3 regions of the Aquabacter albus genome follow, and region 3 is predicted to be linked to each of the others. Evidence: riboswitches for the same ligand, from Rfam matches in the RefSeq annotation. Region 3 holds a riboswitch; each other region holds the start of a gene.

The links. Region 3 has a riboswitch for cobalamin ahead of ABLE91_RS04655 (ribonucleoside-diphosphate reductase subunit alpha). Riboswitches for the same ligand answer to the same signal wherever they lie in the genome.
Region 1: it holds a riboswitch for cobalamin, as region 3 does, so the genes downstream of both, ABLE91_RS03935 (DUF1636 domain-containing protein) here and ABLE91_RS04655 (ribonucleoside-diphosphate reductase subunit alpha) in region 3, are expected to answer to the same signal.
Region 2: it holds a riboswitch for cobalamin, as region 3 does, so the genes downstream of both, ABLE91_RS13825 (CbtB domain-containing protein) here and ABLE91_RS04655 (ribonucleoside-diphosphate reductase subunit alpha) in region 3, are expected to answer to the same signal.

What each region holds. Positions count from the first base shown of each region.
Region 1 covers NZ_JBDZDT010000002.1:180,631-186,044, forward strand. Annotated here, with positions in the region: gene cobN (cobaltochelatase subunit CobN) at 1-788, opposite strand, end outside; gene cobW (cobalamin biosynthesis protein CobW) at 806-1,852, opposite strand; gene ABLE91_RS03935 (DUF1636 domain-containing protein) at 1,849-2,205, opposite strand; cobalamin riboswitch at 2,367-2,588, opposite strand; gene ABLE91_RS03940 (Rne/Rng family ribonuclease) at 2,738-5,414, opposite strand, start outside.
Region 2 covers NZ_JBDZDT010000005.1:233,561-238,974, forward strand. Annotated here, with positions in the region: gene rfaD (ADP-glyceromanno-heptose 6-epimerase) at 1-386, shown strand, start outside; gene rfaE1 (D-glycero-beta-D-manno-heptose-7-phosphate kinase) at 396-1,832, shown strand; cobalamin riboswitch at 1,886-2,081, shown strand; gene ABLE91_RS13825 (CbtB domain-containing protein) at 2,131-2,316, shown strand; gene ABLE91_RS13830 (CbtA family protein) at 2,329-3,072, shown strand; gene cobU (bifunctional adenosylcobinamide kinase/adenosylcobinamide-phosphate guanylyltransferase) at 3,069-3,602, shown strand; gene cobO (cob(I)yrinic acid a,c-diamide adenosyltransferase) at 3,599-4,219, shown strand; gene ABLE91_RS13845 (cobyric acid synthase) at 4,227-5,414, shown strand, end outside.
Region 3 covers NZ_JBDZDT010000002.1:347,371-352,784, forward strand. Annotated here, with positions in the region: gene ABLE91_RS04655 (ribonucleoside-diphosphate reductase subunit alpha) at 1-2,330, opposite strand, end outside; cobalamin riboswitch at 2,447-2,666, opposite strand; cobalamin riboswitch at 2,767-2,977, shown strand; gene ABLE91_RS04660 (TonB-dependent receptor plug domain-containing protein) at 3,085-5,079, shown strand; gene ABLE91_RS04665 (ABC transporter substrate-binding protein) at 5,089-5,414, shown strand, end outside.

The sequences.
Region 1 (5,414 bases), 170 kb from region 3:
ACGCCAGTGCCTTCCCTCCCGCGCTGGGAACCCTCCCCCCTTGAGGGGGAGGGCAGGGTGGGGGGTATCTCTCCGCTTGTGCCGGCGGGGGTGGTGCTGGCGGCGCCATACCCCCCACCCCGACCCTCCCCCTCAAGGGGGGAGGGGGACACCCCCACGACGTCATCCCCGGGCTTGACCCGGGGATCTCTTGGGGATCCGGCCGCACCCGGTTCTGCGGGAGATGGCCGGATCAAGTCCGGCCATGACGGAGAACGAGAAGAATAAAATGCCGCCGCCGGCACATCCCGCGGTGGCAGGACCTCCGCCTGCCCCGCCATCAGCCGCAGCAAGGCGCGCATATTGTCCGGGCCGCCGGCGCGGAAATAAGCGAGCCACAAGGCCCACTCCTCCCGCTCCAAAGTCGAAAGGGCCGCGAGGCGGTGGTCGTCCTGGTCTTCCCCCGGCAGCAGCGCCAGCTTGATCCCTTGCGCCCAGGCCAGAGCTGACAGCCGCTCCGCCCCGTAGCGCCACCAGTCGAGCCCACCCAGAACCCGCGCCACGATCACCTTGGCGTGGCGCGCGGAGCGCTCCAGCCAGAGGTCCACGGACATGGGGTGGCGCAGATCCTTCAGGCGCGCGAGGCGCAGGCTCGGCAGCGTCGCCCGCTCCGCCCGCCATGCGGCGCCGAGCGCCAGCAGGTCGCTGTCGGTGAAGGAGAGCGCGAGCAGGTCGGCCGGGGGCTGGCGGAGGTCGATGGGCTCCGCCAGATCCTCGATGGTGGCCGATGTGCTCGAAAGAAGATGCATCAGCCCACTCTAAACCTTCAGGCGGCGGGCGTAACCGCCAGCACCGCCTCTTCCACGGCGTTCCGGTCGAAGCCCTTCAGCCCGATCACCACCAGCGCGCCCCTGCGGGCCTCGTTCGGCCCCCAGGCGCGGTCGAACTGGTGCGAGACGCGGGTGCCCACCCCCTGCACGAGGAGGCGCATGGGCTTGCCGGAGACGCTGGCAAACCCCTTCACCCGCAGCACGCCGGGCAGAGCGGCGGCTTCCGAGACGCGCGCAGCCAGCGCCGCCGGCTCGGCGATCTCGGGAATGGGAAGGACGAAGCTATCGAAATCGTCGTGGTCGTGGTCCAGCTCGTCGTCATGATGGGTCTTGCGGTTCTCGATCTCGTCCTCGGTGCCTACGCCGAGGCCGAGCAGGATGGCCGGGTCCACCTTTCCGCCTGCCGCACGCACCACGGACACCGCGCGGGGCAGTACCGCCGCCACGCGGGCGGCTGCGATTTCCGCGCCGGCCGCGTCCAGAAGGTCGGACTTGGCGATGATGACGAGGTCGGCGCAGGCGATCTGGTCCTCGAACACCTCTTCCACGGGATCGTCATGGTCGAGCGTGTCGTCCGCCGCGCGCTGGGCGGCGAGGGCGGAGAGATCATCGGCGACACGGCCTTCGGCAAGCGCGGGGCCATCCACCACCGCCACCACGCCATCCACGGTCACGCGGCTCTTGATGGCCGGCCAATGAAACGCCTGCACCAGCGGCTTGGGCAGAGCGAGGCCGGAGGTCTCGATGAGGATGTGGTCGATGCCGGGGCGGGCGAGAATCTTGTCCAGGGCCGGCACGAAATCATCCGCCACGGTGCAGCACAGGCAGCCATTGGAGAGTTCGACGATATTCTCCTCCGGGCAGCTCTCGATGCCGCAGCCCTTCAGGATCTCGCCGTCTATGCCCACGTCGCCGAATTCATTGACGATCACAGCGAGCTTCCGCCCCCCGGCATTCTCGAGGATGTGGCGGATGAGGGTCGTCTTCCCGGCGCCGAGGAAGCCGGTGACGATGGTGCAGGGGACGCGGGCGAGGCTGGTCATCGGGGTTCCTCGGTGAAGAAGAGGGGCGGCACGCGGGCGATCATGCCGCGCTTGAGGCAGTCGGGCCGGCCGCGCCACGGCATGAGGCCGTCGGTGGAGCCGGCGAAGAGGGTAGCGCCCGCGAGAAGGTCGGGCGCGGACGCAGGGGTGAGATCGCCGAACACGTAGGACCAGCCGCCGGCCCGGACCATGGCGGCGGAAAGGCCGCGCTTGCAGTTGGAGAGGCAGCGCACCGGCTTCACCTCCACATCAGGGTCATGGGCGGCGGCGCGCACAGCCTCCGCGAGGCGGGCGCCCTGGGGCGCATCCTCGGGCGGCGTGCCGGGCGTGCGGCAGGTCTGGCAGACGAACAGGGTGACGGCGGGCGCCGCATCGCGCGGGCCTGCGGAGGCCGTGTCATCGGGCCGGTCGTCGGGCGTCTCGGTGGGCGCGGGTCGCTCCAAAGCGGGTCCTGCGGGTGCGGAAAGCGCGCCAAAGCCGACGCAAAACCGCCTTGCCAGGGCACCCCGCCCGGCGCGCGATTGTGTCGAGGGCAGGTCTCCTGGCTCGCGGGTCACCGTCTCGGGCCGCCTTCCCGGAGGGGCCGGCGCGGCCGGTCTCCAGTGGCTTTTCGGTCGAGACTCTCCGCTTACAGTTGCGGGGGCAGCCGCGGCATTGGCGCTTCCTCGCGCCGCACCGCATTCCCTCTTCACCGATCCGACTCTGCCGGACCGGAACCTTCGACCGGGCCACTAAAGGGTGGGCGGGGAGGGAAGTCAATCTCAGGGCAGGTTGCCCGGGAAGCCGTAACCTCCCAGCCGTCATGGCCGGGCTTGACCCGGCCATCTCCCGTCATTCCTGGAGATCCCCGGGTCAAGCCCGGGGATGACCGCTGTTCCTAGAGGCTCACTCGCCGAACAGCTTGCGCTGCCACCAGCCGGAGCGGCGCTTTTCGGGCGGCAGGTCCTGGGCCGGAGCAGAGGTTTCCTGAACCGGTGCGGCGACGATGTCCGCATCGGCGACGGGGACCGAGGCGGTCTCCACGCCGGAGGTCTCTTCGCCGGCAGTCTCGGCGACGGGCGCGGGCTCGGGCACCAGGCTGCCGACCACCGGCGCCTTCTCGCGCACCGTGGACCGGCGGCGGGTCGGCTTGGGCTCTTCGGCGGCGGGAAGCTCCGGGGCCGTGGGGGCCGGGGCGGGCGGTGCCGGCTCCGGGGTGGGAGCGCTGATCTCGGCCACGGATTCCGGCGCGCCGGCCAGCGGCTCGATGGAGACGTGGATCACGGCATCGTCTTCGGCGCCGCCGTCATCCTCTCCGGCCTCGCCTTCACTGCCTTCGCCATCGGCCTGGAGCGGGGCATCCTCGCCCTCGCGCCGGTTGCGACGGCCGCCACGACGGCCGCGCCGACGGCGCCGGCGATCGGCCTCCGTCCCGCGGCCTTCGCCGCGCTCGTCCTCGTCGCCCTCTTCGGCCTCGCCTTCGCCGGCGGGCTCATCGCCCTCCTCGGCGGCTTCGCCCTCGGGCCGCGCCTCGCGGGGCTCGCCCTCGCGCTCGCCGCCACGACGGCGCCGGCGGCGGCGCTTGCGGCGGTTGTTGGCCTCCTCGGTGGTCTCGCCGCGCTCCTCGGGCTCATCGCCTTCGGGTTCGGCGCCGGAGACCTCCTCCAGATTCTCCTCGTCTTCCTCCTCGAACTCCTCGTCCGGAAGGATGGAATCAGGCTGCACCACCTTGCCGGGGCGCGGCGCGGCGGGGGCAGGAACGGCCTGGTCGCCCTTCTCGATGATGAAGGGCTGGTGGCCGGTGACGCGTTCGTCGGCGCTGATGGTGAGCGTGACGGAGAAGCGCTCCTCCAGCTCGCGCAGGTGCGAGCGCTTCTGGTTCAGCACATAGAGCGCCACTTCGGAGCGGGTGCGGGCGATGAGGTTGTGGGTCGCGCTGCGCAGCAGCTGCTCTTCGAACGCGCGCAGCAGCTGGAGCGCCACCGAGGCGGCGGAGCGCACATGGCCCGTGCCGCCGCAGGTGGGGCACACCTCGATGGAGCTTTCCAGAACGCCGGTGCGGATACGCTGGCGGGACATCTCCATGAGGCCGAAATGGGAGATGCGGCCGACCTGGATGCGCGCCCGGTCGTTCTTCAGGCAATCCTTGAGCTTGCGCTCCACCGCCCGGTTGTTGCGCTTCTCCTCCATATCGATGAAGTCGATGACGATGAGCCCGGCGAGGTCGCGCAGGCGAAGCTGCCGGGCGATCTCCTCGGCGGCTTCCACGTTCGTCTTGAGCGCGGTGTCCTCGATGTGATGCTCGCGCGTGGCGCGGCCGGAATTCACGTCGATGGAGACCAGGGCTTCGGTGGGGTTGATGACGATGTAGCCGCCGCTCTTCAGCTGCACCACCGGCGAGAACATGGCGTCGAGCTGATGCTCCACCCCATACTTCGCGAAGATGGGCTGGGGCTCGCGATAGGCGATGACGTTCTTGGTGTGGGTCGGCATCAGCATGCGCATGAAGTCGCGCGCTTCGCGATAGCCGTCCTCGCCGGCGACGTGGATGTCGTCGATGTCCTTGTTGTAGAGGTCGCGGATGGCGCGCTTGATGAGCGAGCCTTCCTCATAGACGAGGTTCGGCGCGGAGGAGGAGAGGGTGAGCTCGCGCACCGTCTCCCACAGCCGCAGCAGATATTCGAAGTCGCGCTTGATCTCGACCTTGGTGCGGTTGGCGCCGGCGGTGCGCAGGATGATGCCCATTCCCTCGGGCACCTCCAGGTCCTGCACCACTTCCTTCAGGCGCTTGCGGTCCACCGCATTGGTGATCTTGCGGGAGATGCCACCGCCGCGCGCGGTGTTGGGCATCAGCACGGAATAGCGGCCGGCCAAGGAGAGATAGGTGGTGAGCGCCGCGCCCTTGTTGCCGCGCTCCTCCTTCACCACCTGCACCAGCATCACCTGCCGGCGGCGGATCACTTCCTGGATCTTGTAGGAGCGGGCGCGGCGCTGCTGGGAGCGCACGGGCACCTCTTCCATGGCGTCGGCGGAGCCCATCTGCTCCACCTCGTCCTCTTCATGCTCCTCGTCGTCTTCGTCGTCGTCCTCATCCTCGCCGTCATCGGTGCGGCGGGCCTCTTCGGAGGTATCAGTCTCGGCGCCGGCCTCGGCCTCGGGTGCCGCTTCGGCATCGCCGGCGGGCGCCATCACGGGCTCCGCCTGAAGCGCCGGGGCTTCCTCGCGCTCGGCCTCGGGGGCCTCTGCGGCGATTGCGGTTTCGTCGGTCGCGGCCTGCTCCTGCGGAGCGGGCAGCGCCTCGACGGTCACCGTCTCTTCGACGTGCGCGAACATCTCCTCGGCGATGTGCGGCCGGGCTTCCGCCTCAGTGCGGGCCTCGGCCTCCTCGCGGTCGTCCGCCTCCGCGTGGTCGTCCGTATCGTCGTGGTCGTCGTCCTCGTCGTCGTCCCGGTCGCCGCCGGAGATCTGGCCGTCCTCGATGGTCTCGACCACGTCGGAATCGTCGATCTCCTCCACATTGCCGGAGCCGCTGTCCTGGTCCTCGTCCTCCGCGGTCTCGGAGACCGTCTCGTCCCGGCGCGAG
Region 2 (5,414 bases), on a different contig from region 3:
CCGCCGGGGAGGCGGTGACACTCTTCAAGTCCCATGACCCCGCTTATGAGGATGGCGGCCAGCTCCGCGACTTCGTCTATGTCGGCGATTGCGTCGCCGTGGTGCGCTGGCTGCTGGAGACGCCCGCGGTGAGCGGCATCTTCAATGTGGGCACGGGCCAGGCGCGCAGCTTTGCGGACCTAGCCCGCGCGGTGTTCGCGGCGGCCGGCAAGGAGCCGCTGATCCACTATGTGGACATGCCCGAGGCCATCCGGGGCGCCTACCAGTATTTCACCCAGGCCGACATGTCGAAGCTGCGCGCCGCCGGTTTCTCCCAGCCCTTCACCTCGCTGGAGGACGGCGTGCACCAGTATGTGACCGGCCACCTGCGCGGCAAGAACGGGTGAGGGCGCGCCATGCTCGCTGATGCCCGGCCCGGCCCGATCGCCGTCATCGGCGACGTGATCGTCGATCATTATGTGATCGGCTCGGTCTCCCGCATCTCCCCTGAGGCGCCGGTGCCGGTGGTGGTGCATGGCATGGACAGGCTGGTGCCCGGCGGGGCGGCCAATGTGGCCGCCAATGCGGCCGCCATGGGCGCGCCGGTGCATCTGGTGGGCCTCGTGGGTGCGGATGCCCGCGCCGGAGAGCTGCGCGAAGCGCTGGCCGCCTTTCCCGACATTTCGCTCGATCTCGTGGCCGACCCGGCGCGCCCCACCATCACCAAGACGCGGGTGATGAGCGGGCGCCAGCAGATCGTCCGCATCGATGCCGAAGATGCGAGCCCTGCCTCCCCTGAGGTGGAAGCCCGCCTCATCGCCGCCGCCCGTGCGGCCATCGCGCAATGCCGGGTCGCCGTGCTCTCCGATTATGCCAAGGGCGTCCTGGGCGACCGGGTGATCGCGGCCATCATGAAAGAGGCCGAGGCGCGGGGCGTGCCTGTCATCGTTGATCCCAAGCGCCGCACCTTCGAGGCCTATCGCGGCGCGGCCCTGGTGACGCCCAACCGCCGGGAACTGGCGGACGCCACCGGCCTGCCTGATACCACCGACGAGCAGGCGGCCGCTGCCGCTGCCGCCGCCGCCGCGCAGTTCGGCGGCGATGTGCTGGTGACGCGCGCCGAGAAGGGCATGACCCTCTGGCGCCGCGACGGCGCCGTGCTGCACGTGCCCGCCGAGGCGCGCGAAGTCTTCGACGTCTCGGGGGCAGGGGACACGGCCCTCGCGGCGCTGGCCATGTCGCTCGCCTCCGGCGAGCCGCTGGAAACCTGCGTGCGCATCGCCAATGCGGCGGCGGCCATCGCCGTGGGCAAGCTCGGCACCGCCGTCGTCACCCGCGCCGAGCTGGCCGCCGCCCTCGGCCGCGCCTTGCCGCAGATGGAGACGCCGGGCGCCCTCGTCTCGCTGGAGCGGGCGAAGGAGATCATCGCCCGCTGGCGGGCGGGCGGGGCGAGCGTGGTCTTCACCAATGGCTGCTTCGACCTGCTGCATCCCGGCCATGTGGCGCTGCTGGAGGCCGCCGCCGCCGAGGGCGACCGGCTGGTGGTGGCGCTCAACACGGATGCCTCCACGCAGCGCCTGAAGGGGCCGACGCGCCCGCTCCAGGACGAAGCCGCGCGGGCCAGGGTCATCGGCGCCATGCGCTGCGTGGACCTCGTGGTGCTGTTCGACGAGGACACGCCCCTTGAGACCATCACGGCCCTGCTGCCCGACGTGCTGGTGAAGGGCGCCGACTACAAGCCCGAGGAGGTGGTGGGCGCGGACGTGGTGACTGCCAATGGCGGGCGCCTTGTGCTGGCGAACCTGATCGCGGGCCGCTCCACCTCGTCTTTGGTGGCGAAGGCGCGGTCCTGAGGCGCCTCGGCAATAAATCGCCCCGCTCCCGTTGCGGCGCACGCGCGGGCCTATATAGTCGAAGAGTCGTCGGTTCCCTTCGGGGATCAAAAGGGAATGCGGTGCGGGACCTGTCCCAAAGCCGCGGCTGCCCCCGCAACTGTCGGCGGTGAGCGCTCCCCGCAGCGCCACTGGAACATGCGTTCCGGGAAGGCTGGGGAGAGGCGATGAACCGCGAGCCAGGAGACCTGCCGAAGGCGCGCGAGCCCAGTCATGGGCGCTTCCAGTCAGCCCTCGGAGGGAGGGCCAGGAGATGAAGATGAGCACGCAGAACCAGGTTTCCCAGGACCTCGCCGGCAAATCCGTCGCGTCGCGCACGCTGCAGATCACCTTCGCCGCGCTGCTGGGTCTCTTCGTGGTGGGCGGCGTCGGCTTCTCCCATATGGAAGTGGTCCATAACGCGGCCCACGACTACAGGCATTCGACCGGCTTCCCCTGCCACTGACAGGGGGCCGACATGTCGTTGTTCCGCACCATCGTCTTCGTGGCGGCGGCCGCCGGCCTATTCTCCGGCATTGCCATGACCGTCTTCCAGCAGGCCGCGACCGTTCCGCTGATCCTCAAGGCCGAGACCTATGAGGAAGCCGAAGCCGAAGCCGAAGCCGCCGCGCCCGCGACCCATACCCATGACGCCGCAACGCCCGCGCATAGCCATGACACCGCGGCCGCCCATGACCATGACGAAGGCGGCTGGCAGCCGGCGGATGGGTTCGAGCGCATGGCCTTCACGCTGGCGGCGAATGTCGTTGGCGCCATCGGCTTCGCGCTGCTTCTCGTCGCCGCTTCAGAACTCGCGGGCGGGCTCACCGGCTGGCGCGACGGGCTCCTCTGGGGCCTCGCGGGCTTTGCCGCCTTCACGCTGGCGCCCAGCCTCGGCCTTCCGCCCGAGCTTCCCGCCATGCCGGCGGCGGAGTTGGGTCCCCGGCAGCTCTGGTGGACCGCCACAGCGGCAGCCACCGCCGGGGGCATCGCGCTCATCGCCTATGGCCGCTCGCTGCCGGCGGTGATCGCCGCGCTCGCTTTGATTGCGGCGCCGCATTTCATCGGCGCGCCGCAGCCGGAGAACTTCGAAACTCCCGTGCCCCACGATCTGGCGCACAATTTCGTCGTCGCGGTGGTGGTCACGAGCTTCCTGTTCTGGGCGATCCTCGGCGGCGTCGCCGGCCTCGTCCGCGCAAGGATGGCCGGCGCCCAGCCATGACGGCCGGGCCGCGCGCCCGCCGCGTGCTGGTGCTTGGCGGGGCGCGCTCCGGCAAGAGCGGTTATGCCGAAGCCCTGATCGAAGCCGCGCCGCCGCCCTATGTTTATGTGGCGACGGCGCAGGCGCTCGATGCCGAGATGGCGGATCGCATCGCGCTGCATCGCTCAAGACGTGACACGCGCTGGCGGACCCACGATCATCCCTTCGACGTAGCTGACCTTCTGGCGGAGCTTCCGCCGGACGCCCCCGTGCTCGTAGACTGCCTGACCTTGTGGCTGACCAATCACTTACTGGCGGATCATGATCTTGAGGCGGAACAGGAGCGGCTGGTTTCCGCGCTTCTCGGGCGAGGCGGCTTGACGGTTCTGGTGGCCAACGAGGTGGGGCTCGGCATCGTGCCGGACAACGCGCTCGCCCGCCGCTTCCGCGACGCCGCCGGCCGCCTCAATCAAGCGGTGGCGGCGGCCTCCGACCGGGTGGTGTTCATGGTGGCGGGCCTGCCCCTGGTGGTGAAGGAGGACGCGCCATGAGCGCCGGGATCGACGACGCCGAGGCCGCCCGCCATCGCGACAAGATGGCCAAGCGCAAGGCCGTGCAGGATGCCGAGGTGGCCGGCAAGACCACCTTGGAGAAGGGCCTCCTCATCGTTCATACCGGCCCTGGCAAGGGCAAGAGCACCGCCGCCTTCGGCCTCGCTCTGCGCATGCTGGGGCGCGGCAAGCGGGTGGGTGTAGTCCAGTTCATCAAGGGCGCGTGGGAGACAGGCGAGCGCGAGGCGTTCGCGGCCTTCGGCGACCGGGTTCAGTGGTACACCATGGGGGAGGGCTTCACCTGGGAGACCCAGGACCTCGCCCGCGACGTGGCCGCCGCGCAGCGGGCCTTCGAGAAGGTGCGCGAGCTGATGGCGGACGAGACCCTCGCCCTGCTCATCCTGGACGAGCTGAACATCGCGCTGCGCTATAGCTATCTGGACCTTGGCGAAGTGGTGGAGACGCTGGCGGCGCGCCGCCCGGACCTGCACGTGGTGGTCACCGGCCGCAATGCCAAGCCGGAATTGATCGCCGCCGCCGACCTCGTGACGGAGATGGGCCTTGTGAAGCACCATTTCGCGGCCGGCGTGAAAGCGCAGGCCGGCATCGAATTCTAGGGCCGCCATGCCCTCACTCATGTTCCAGGGAACGGGCTCGGACGTGGGCAAGTCCCTGTTGGTGGCGGGTTTCTGCCGCGCCTTCGCCAATCGGGGGCTGAAGGTGCGGCCGTTCAAGCCGCAGAACATGTCCAACAATGCGGCGGTCACGGCGGATGGCGGCGAGATCGGCCGGGCCCAGGCGCTCCAGGCCCGCGCCGCGCGAGTCGCGCCATCCGTCCACATGAACCCCGTGCTCCTGAAGCCCCAGAGCGAGACCGGCGCCCAGATCGTGGTGCAGGGCAGGGTGGTGGGCAGCGCGAAAGCCGCCGTCTACCAGGGCATGAAGAAGAACCTGATACCCGCGGTCTTAGGAAGCTTTAGCCGGCTTATTTCCGAGGCTGATCTGGTGCTTGTGGAGGGGGCCGGGAGCGCTTCCGAGGTCAATTTGCGGGTCAACGACATCGCCAATATGGGCTTTGCCCGCGCAGCAAATGTGCCCGTGGTGCTGATTGGAGACATCAACAGGGGCGGCGTGATCGCCAGCGTCGTCGGCACCAAAACAGTTCTTCATCCTGAAGATGAAGCGCTTGTTTCTGGCTTCATTATCAATAAGTTCCGGGGCGATCCTAATCTCTTTCGCGAGGGACTTGAGATCATCACCCGCCACACGGGCTGGCCGGCTTTGGGGCTCGTGCCCCACTTTCCCGAGGCCATTCGCCTGCCCGCAGAGGACGCGCTCGCCCTGGAAGGCCCGCCGGTCTCCAAACCGGCGGCGCGGGTACGGATCGCAGTGCCGATCCTGCCCCATATCTCCAATTTCGACGATCTAGACCCGCTGGACGCCGAGCCGGCTCTGGAAGTGCTTCGCCTGCGCCCCGGCGACGTGCTGCCGCCGGACACGGATCTCGTCCTGCTCATCGGCTCCAAGGCGACGCGGGCAGACCTCACCGCGCTGAAGCAATGGGGCCTCGATCACGACATCATCGCCCACGCACGGCGGGGCGGGCGCGTGCTGGGACTCTGCGGTGGCTACCAGATTCTCGGGGAGAGGGTCGAGGACCCGCTTGGCCTGGAAGGCCCGCCGGGTGGGACGGAAGGGCTCGGCCTCCTGAAGGTCCGCACACGGCTCTCGCCGGACAAGCGCCTGGAGGCGGTCTCAGGCCATTCTTGTTTGGGCGCGCCCTTCAGCGGCTATGAGATGCATATGGGCGAG
Region 3 (5,414 bases):
CAGATATTGGAGATGGTGGCGGTGGGGGCGATGGCCATGCAGTTGGAGTTGCGCATGCCTGTCGTCTTCACCCGCGCGCGCAGGCCATCCCAGTCCAGCGTCCGCGAGCGGTCGAGGTCGAGCCCGCCACGCGCTTCCGCCAGCAACTCCACGCTGTCGATGGGCAGGATGCCCTTCGACCAGAGCGAGCCTTCGAAGCTTGGATAGCGCCCGCGCTCGGCGGCGAGGTCCGCGGAGGCGGAGACGGCGTGGAAGGACAGCGCCTCCATGCTTTCGTCGGCGAAGCGCACGGCCGCCTCCGACGCATAGGGCAGGCGCAGCGCCTGGAGCGCGTCCTGGAAGCCCATGATCCCGAGGCCCACGGGCCGGTGCCTGAGGTTGGAGCGGCGCGCCTCGGGGATGGTGTAGAAATTGATGTCGATGACGTTGTCGAGCATGCGCATGGCGGTCTTCACCGTCCGCGCAAGCCGGTCATGGTCGAGCCCCTCCACTGTGACATGGGCGAGGAGGTTCACCGAGCCGAGATTGCACACTGCCACCTCGTCGTCGGACGTGTTCAGGGTGATCTCGGTGCACAGGTTCGAGGAATGCACCACGCCCGCATGCTGCTGCGGCGAGCGGATGTTGCAGGGGTCCTTGAAGGTGATCCAGGGATGGCCGGTCTCGAACAGCATGGTAAGCATGCGCCGCCAAAGGTCTACAGCGCGCACCTGCTTGAACACTTTCATCCCGCCCTGCGCGGCTTTGGCCTCGTAGCCCTCATAGGCGGCCTTGAAGGCGGGGCCGAAGAGATCGTGCAGGTCGCTCGCCTCGTCGGGTGAGAACAGGGTCCAGGGGCCGTCTTCCTCGACACGCTGCATGAACAGGTCCGGCACCCAGTTGGCGGTGTTCATGTCGTGGGTGCGGCGGCGCTCGTCGCCGGTGTTCTTGCGCAGATCGAGGAAGTCCTCGATGTCCACGTGCCAGGTTTCCAGATAGGCGCAGACCGCACCCTTGCGCTTGCCACCCTGGTTCACGGCGATGGCGGTGTCGTTGGCAACTTTGAGGAACGGCACCACGCCCTGGCTCTCGCCGTTCGTGCCCTTGATGTGGGCACCGAGGCCGCGCACCCGCGTCCAGTCATTGCCGAGCCCGCCGGAATATTTGGCCAGCAGCGCATTGTCCTTCACCGCCTTGAAGATGCCGTCGAGGTCGTCCGCGACCGTGGTGAGGAAGCAGGAGGAGAGCTGCTGGCGCAGCGTGCCGGAATTGAACAGGGTCGGCGTCGAGGCCATGAAGTCGAAGGAGGAGAGGAGGCCGTAGAATTCGATGGCCTTCGCCTCCCGGTCGATCTCGCGCACAGCGAGCCCCATGGCGACGCGCATAAAGAAGGCCTGGGACAGTTCGAAGCGCGTGCCGCGCACGTGCAGGAAGTAGCGGTCATAGAGGGTCTGGAGACCGAGGAAGTCGAAGGCGAGATCCCGCTCCGGCTTCAGCGCTGCGGCGAGGCGCGGGAGGTCGAAGCGGGCCAGTTCCGGGTCCAACAACTCGGCCGCGACGCCGGCTTTCACGAAGCCGAGGAAATAGTCGCCATAGCGGCCTGCCATCTCCTCATGGGTCGCTTCGTCGGCGCGCCCGGCGATGAAGCTCAACGCCTCCCGACGCAGCTTGTCCAGCAGCAGGCGGGCGCTGACCTTGGTGTAGTTGGGCTCCGTCTCGATAAGGGTGCGGGCGGCGAGGATCGGCGCGAGGCCGAGCTCGTCCGCGGAGATGCCGTCATAGAGGTTCCGCCGGGTCTCTCCGAGCACGGTTTCCCGCGAGACGCCATCGAGGCCCTCGCAGGCTTCGCGCACCACGGCATCGAGCCGCGCCGTGTCGAGGGGAACGAGCGCGCCGTCCGCCGCCTTCATGCGCAGGGCGGGCACGGCTGACGCGGCGGGCGCATCCGTCTTCGCACGTTCCCGGGCACGCTCCTCGCGATAGAGCACATAGGCGCGGGCCACCTTGTGGTGCTCGCCGCGCATCAGGGCCAGTTCCGCCTGGTCCTGGATGTCCTCGATATGGAAGGTGCGGCCGCCCTCCGCGCGACGGGTGAGCCCCGCCACGATCTGAGCCGTCAGATCGGCGACGGCGTCATGGACGCGGCGCGAGGCGGCGGCGCTGCTGCCTTCCACGGCGAGGAACGCCTTGGTGAGGGCAACGGAGATCTTGGAGGCGTCGAACGGCGTGACCGCGCCGTTGCGGCGGATCACCTGATAGCCCGGTTCCGAGGCTGTCCGGGCGCCCGGCGCAGGCTGTGCGGGGACGAGGATCGCGTCCGAGGGACGCACGGTTTCGATCTGGAGAGACATCGGCTTGGACCCCAAAAGTTGGGGGCAAAGGCCGAGCGGATGCGCGAGGGAAGATCGCCTCGGGCATGAAGCCCCCAGCGACAGCCAAGCGTTCCACCGGGGCACCCCGCCCGAGGACGTTCATCGAGGTCGCGGCAGGTCTCCTGGCTCGCGGGTCGTCGCCTCAAGTCCGGCCTTCCCGGGATCGCTCCCAGTGACTCTGATGGACCTTGGCTCGCCGCTTACAGTTGCGGGGGCAGCGCCGGCATTGGTTCGACCCTTTCGGGCGGTCCCGCACCGGCTTCCCTCTTAGCTCTCGCTCTTGCGAGTCGAGAGACCGTGACCACCACATCTAGCAGCATGGTTGCGATGGCTGTCAATATGTGGGGATGATGAATCGGAGCAGACATGTCTCATCCACCGCCGAAGCGGATGGTTGACCGTGAATGAGCAGCCCTCTACCGTCACCGTGACGGTTCCCTAACGGGACGAAAAAGGGAACGCGGTGAGGAGGGTGCCCGGAGACGGGGATCCGACGATGCCGCGGCTGCCCCCGCAACTGTAAGCGGCGAGTCCTTCGTCACACGCCACTGGGCTTCGGCCTGGGAAGGCGACGAGATGGACGCTGACCCGCGAGCCAGGAGACCTGCCGTCAGCCGTGGTCACGCGCGAGCACGTCGGGCGGGGTGTCCTGATGGTGGTTAATCCCAGCAGCTTTCCGGCCGCAGGGGAGCCTCGTTCGCGGTGACGGACCACTCGTCCCGCTGAGGCCATCATGCCTTCCGCTTTGTTTCGTCACGCCCGCGCCGCCGCGCGCCGTCCCGTGCTCGCTGCCCTCCTCCTGTCGTCGGCTTCGGGGCTCGCTCATGCCCAGTCCCCGGCACCCGGCGGCACCGCCCAGCAGCCCATCGACCTTCCCGAAGTGGTGGTGAGCGCCACCGGCATCCCGACCCCGGCGAACCGGATCGCCTCCTCGGTTAGCGTCGTCACCGCCGAGGACATCGAGCGCCAGCAGCTGCGCACCGTGCCCCAGGTGCTGCAATCGCTTCCCGGTCTCAACGTGGTGCAGACTGGCGGACCGGGCGGGCAGACTTCGGTCTTCATCCGCGGCACCAATTCCAACCATGTGAAGGTGCTGATCGACGGCATCGATGCGGGCAACCCCTCGACCCCCAACGGTGCCTTCGACTTCGGCCAGCTCCTCGCCACCGATCTCGCCCGCATCGAGGTGCTGCGTGGGCCACAGAGCGGTCTCTACGGCTCGGACGCCATCGGCGGCGTCATCTCCATCACCACCAAGAAGGGCGAGGGCCCGCCGAAATTCTTCGGCTATGTGGAAGGGGGCTCGCTCGGCACCTTCAACCAGGCGGCGGCGGTGAGCGGGTCGACGGAGCGGCTTTCCTACTCCTTCAACGTCACCCATTTCTCCTCGACGGATATTCCGGTGACCCCGCCCGGAATCATCCCGCCGGGCTATCCAAACAATCCCAACGCCTATGACAACTGGACCTATTCGACGCGCCTCGACCTCCAGATGACGGATAATCTGGCGCTCAACTTCGTCGCCCGCTACATCGACAGCCAACTCGCCTTCACGCCGGACATCTATCCCCCGCCGCTGTTCGAGGGCATCCCGGCCCCGCAGACTTCCACCAGCCTCAATTCCATGTTCTTCACCAAGGGCGAGGGCGTGTGGAGCGCGCTCGACGGCGTACTCCACACCACGTTCGGGGTGAGCGCCATGAACACCTCGAACCCGACCGTGGGGCCGAACCTGTCCGTGAACGGCCAGTATGAGGGCGACCGGCAGACCTATTACCTGCGCTCCAACCTCGCCGCCGCCGCCGGGCAGAACCTCATTGCCGGCGTGGAGCGGCGGAACGAGAGCATGACCTCGTCCACCCAATACACGGAGATGAGCGCATCGACCGGCGACACCGGCGCCTATGCGGAATGGCAGGGCACGTTCGGCGATCGGTTCTTCGGCGCGGCGAACGTCCGCTATGACAGCGACGACACCTTCGGCGACCACTCGACCTTCCGCCTTGCCCCCGGCTTCCTCATTCCCGAGACGGGGACCACCATCAAGGGCAGCTACGGCACCGGCTTCAAGGCGCCCTCACTTTATCAGCTCTATGCGCCGATCTATGGCAATGCGGCCCTCGAGCCCGAAGAGAGCACCGGCTACGATATCGGTTTCGAGCAGCAGGCCTTCGGCGGCAGGGTGACGTTTGGCGCCGCCTATTTCCACAACGACATCACCAACCTCATCAGCTACGACCCGGTGACGTTCGAGAACGTGAATATCTCCAGCGCCACCACGCAGGGCGCGGAGACCTTCATCGCTTTCCAGGTGATGGAGCGGCTGAAGCTGCGGGTGGACTACACCTACACCTACGTCATCGGCTACATGCCGCCGGGCGAGCCCTTCGGCGCTTCCTGCGCGCCGCTGACACCCACCTCTTGCACACCCCTGAGGCGGCCCAACAACAAGGTGAGCGTGACGGCGGACTGGAACCCCACGGACCAGCTCAATCTTTCCGCCACCCTGATCTATGCCTCGGCATGGTGGGACATCGTGCGTCTCACCAGCGACACTATCGACCAGCCCGGATACACCGTGGTGAATCTTGCGGCCAACTATGCGTGGACACCCAACGCGACTCTGTTCGCCCGCATCGACAATCTGTTCGATCAGACCTACGAGAACCCCAACGGCTTCCTGGCTCCCGGCTTCGGCGCCTATGGCGGCTTGAAGTTCACCTATTGAGGCGGAGGGATGAAGCGCGTCGCCAGCCTCCTTGCCCTGGTTTTCCTCTGCGCTCCCGTTTCGGCGGAGGCGCAGAGGCCCGCGCGCATCGTCTCGCTCAATCTCTGTGCGGACGAACTGGTGCTGCGCCTCGCGGACAAGGAGCAGGTTGCCTCGGTGACCTGGCTCGCCCGCGACCCGCGTGGATCCAACGTGGCGGATCTCGCAAAGGATGTGCCCGTGAACCGGGGTCTTGCGGAGGAGATCGCCGCCCTCAAGCCCGACCTCGTCATCGTCGGCGCCTTCACCACTCGCACCACCGTGGCCATGCTGCACCGGCTCGGCCTGCCGGTGCT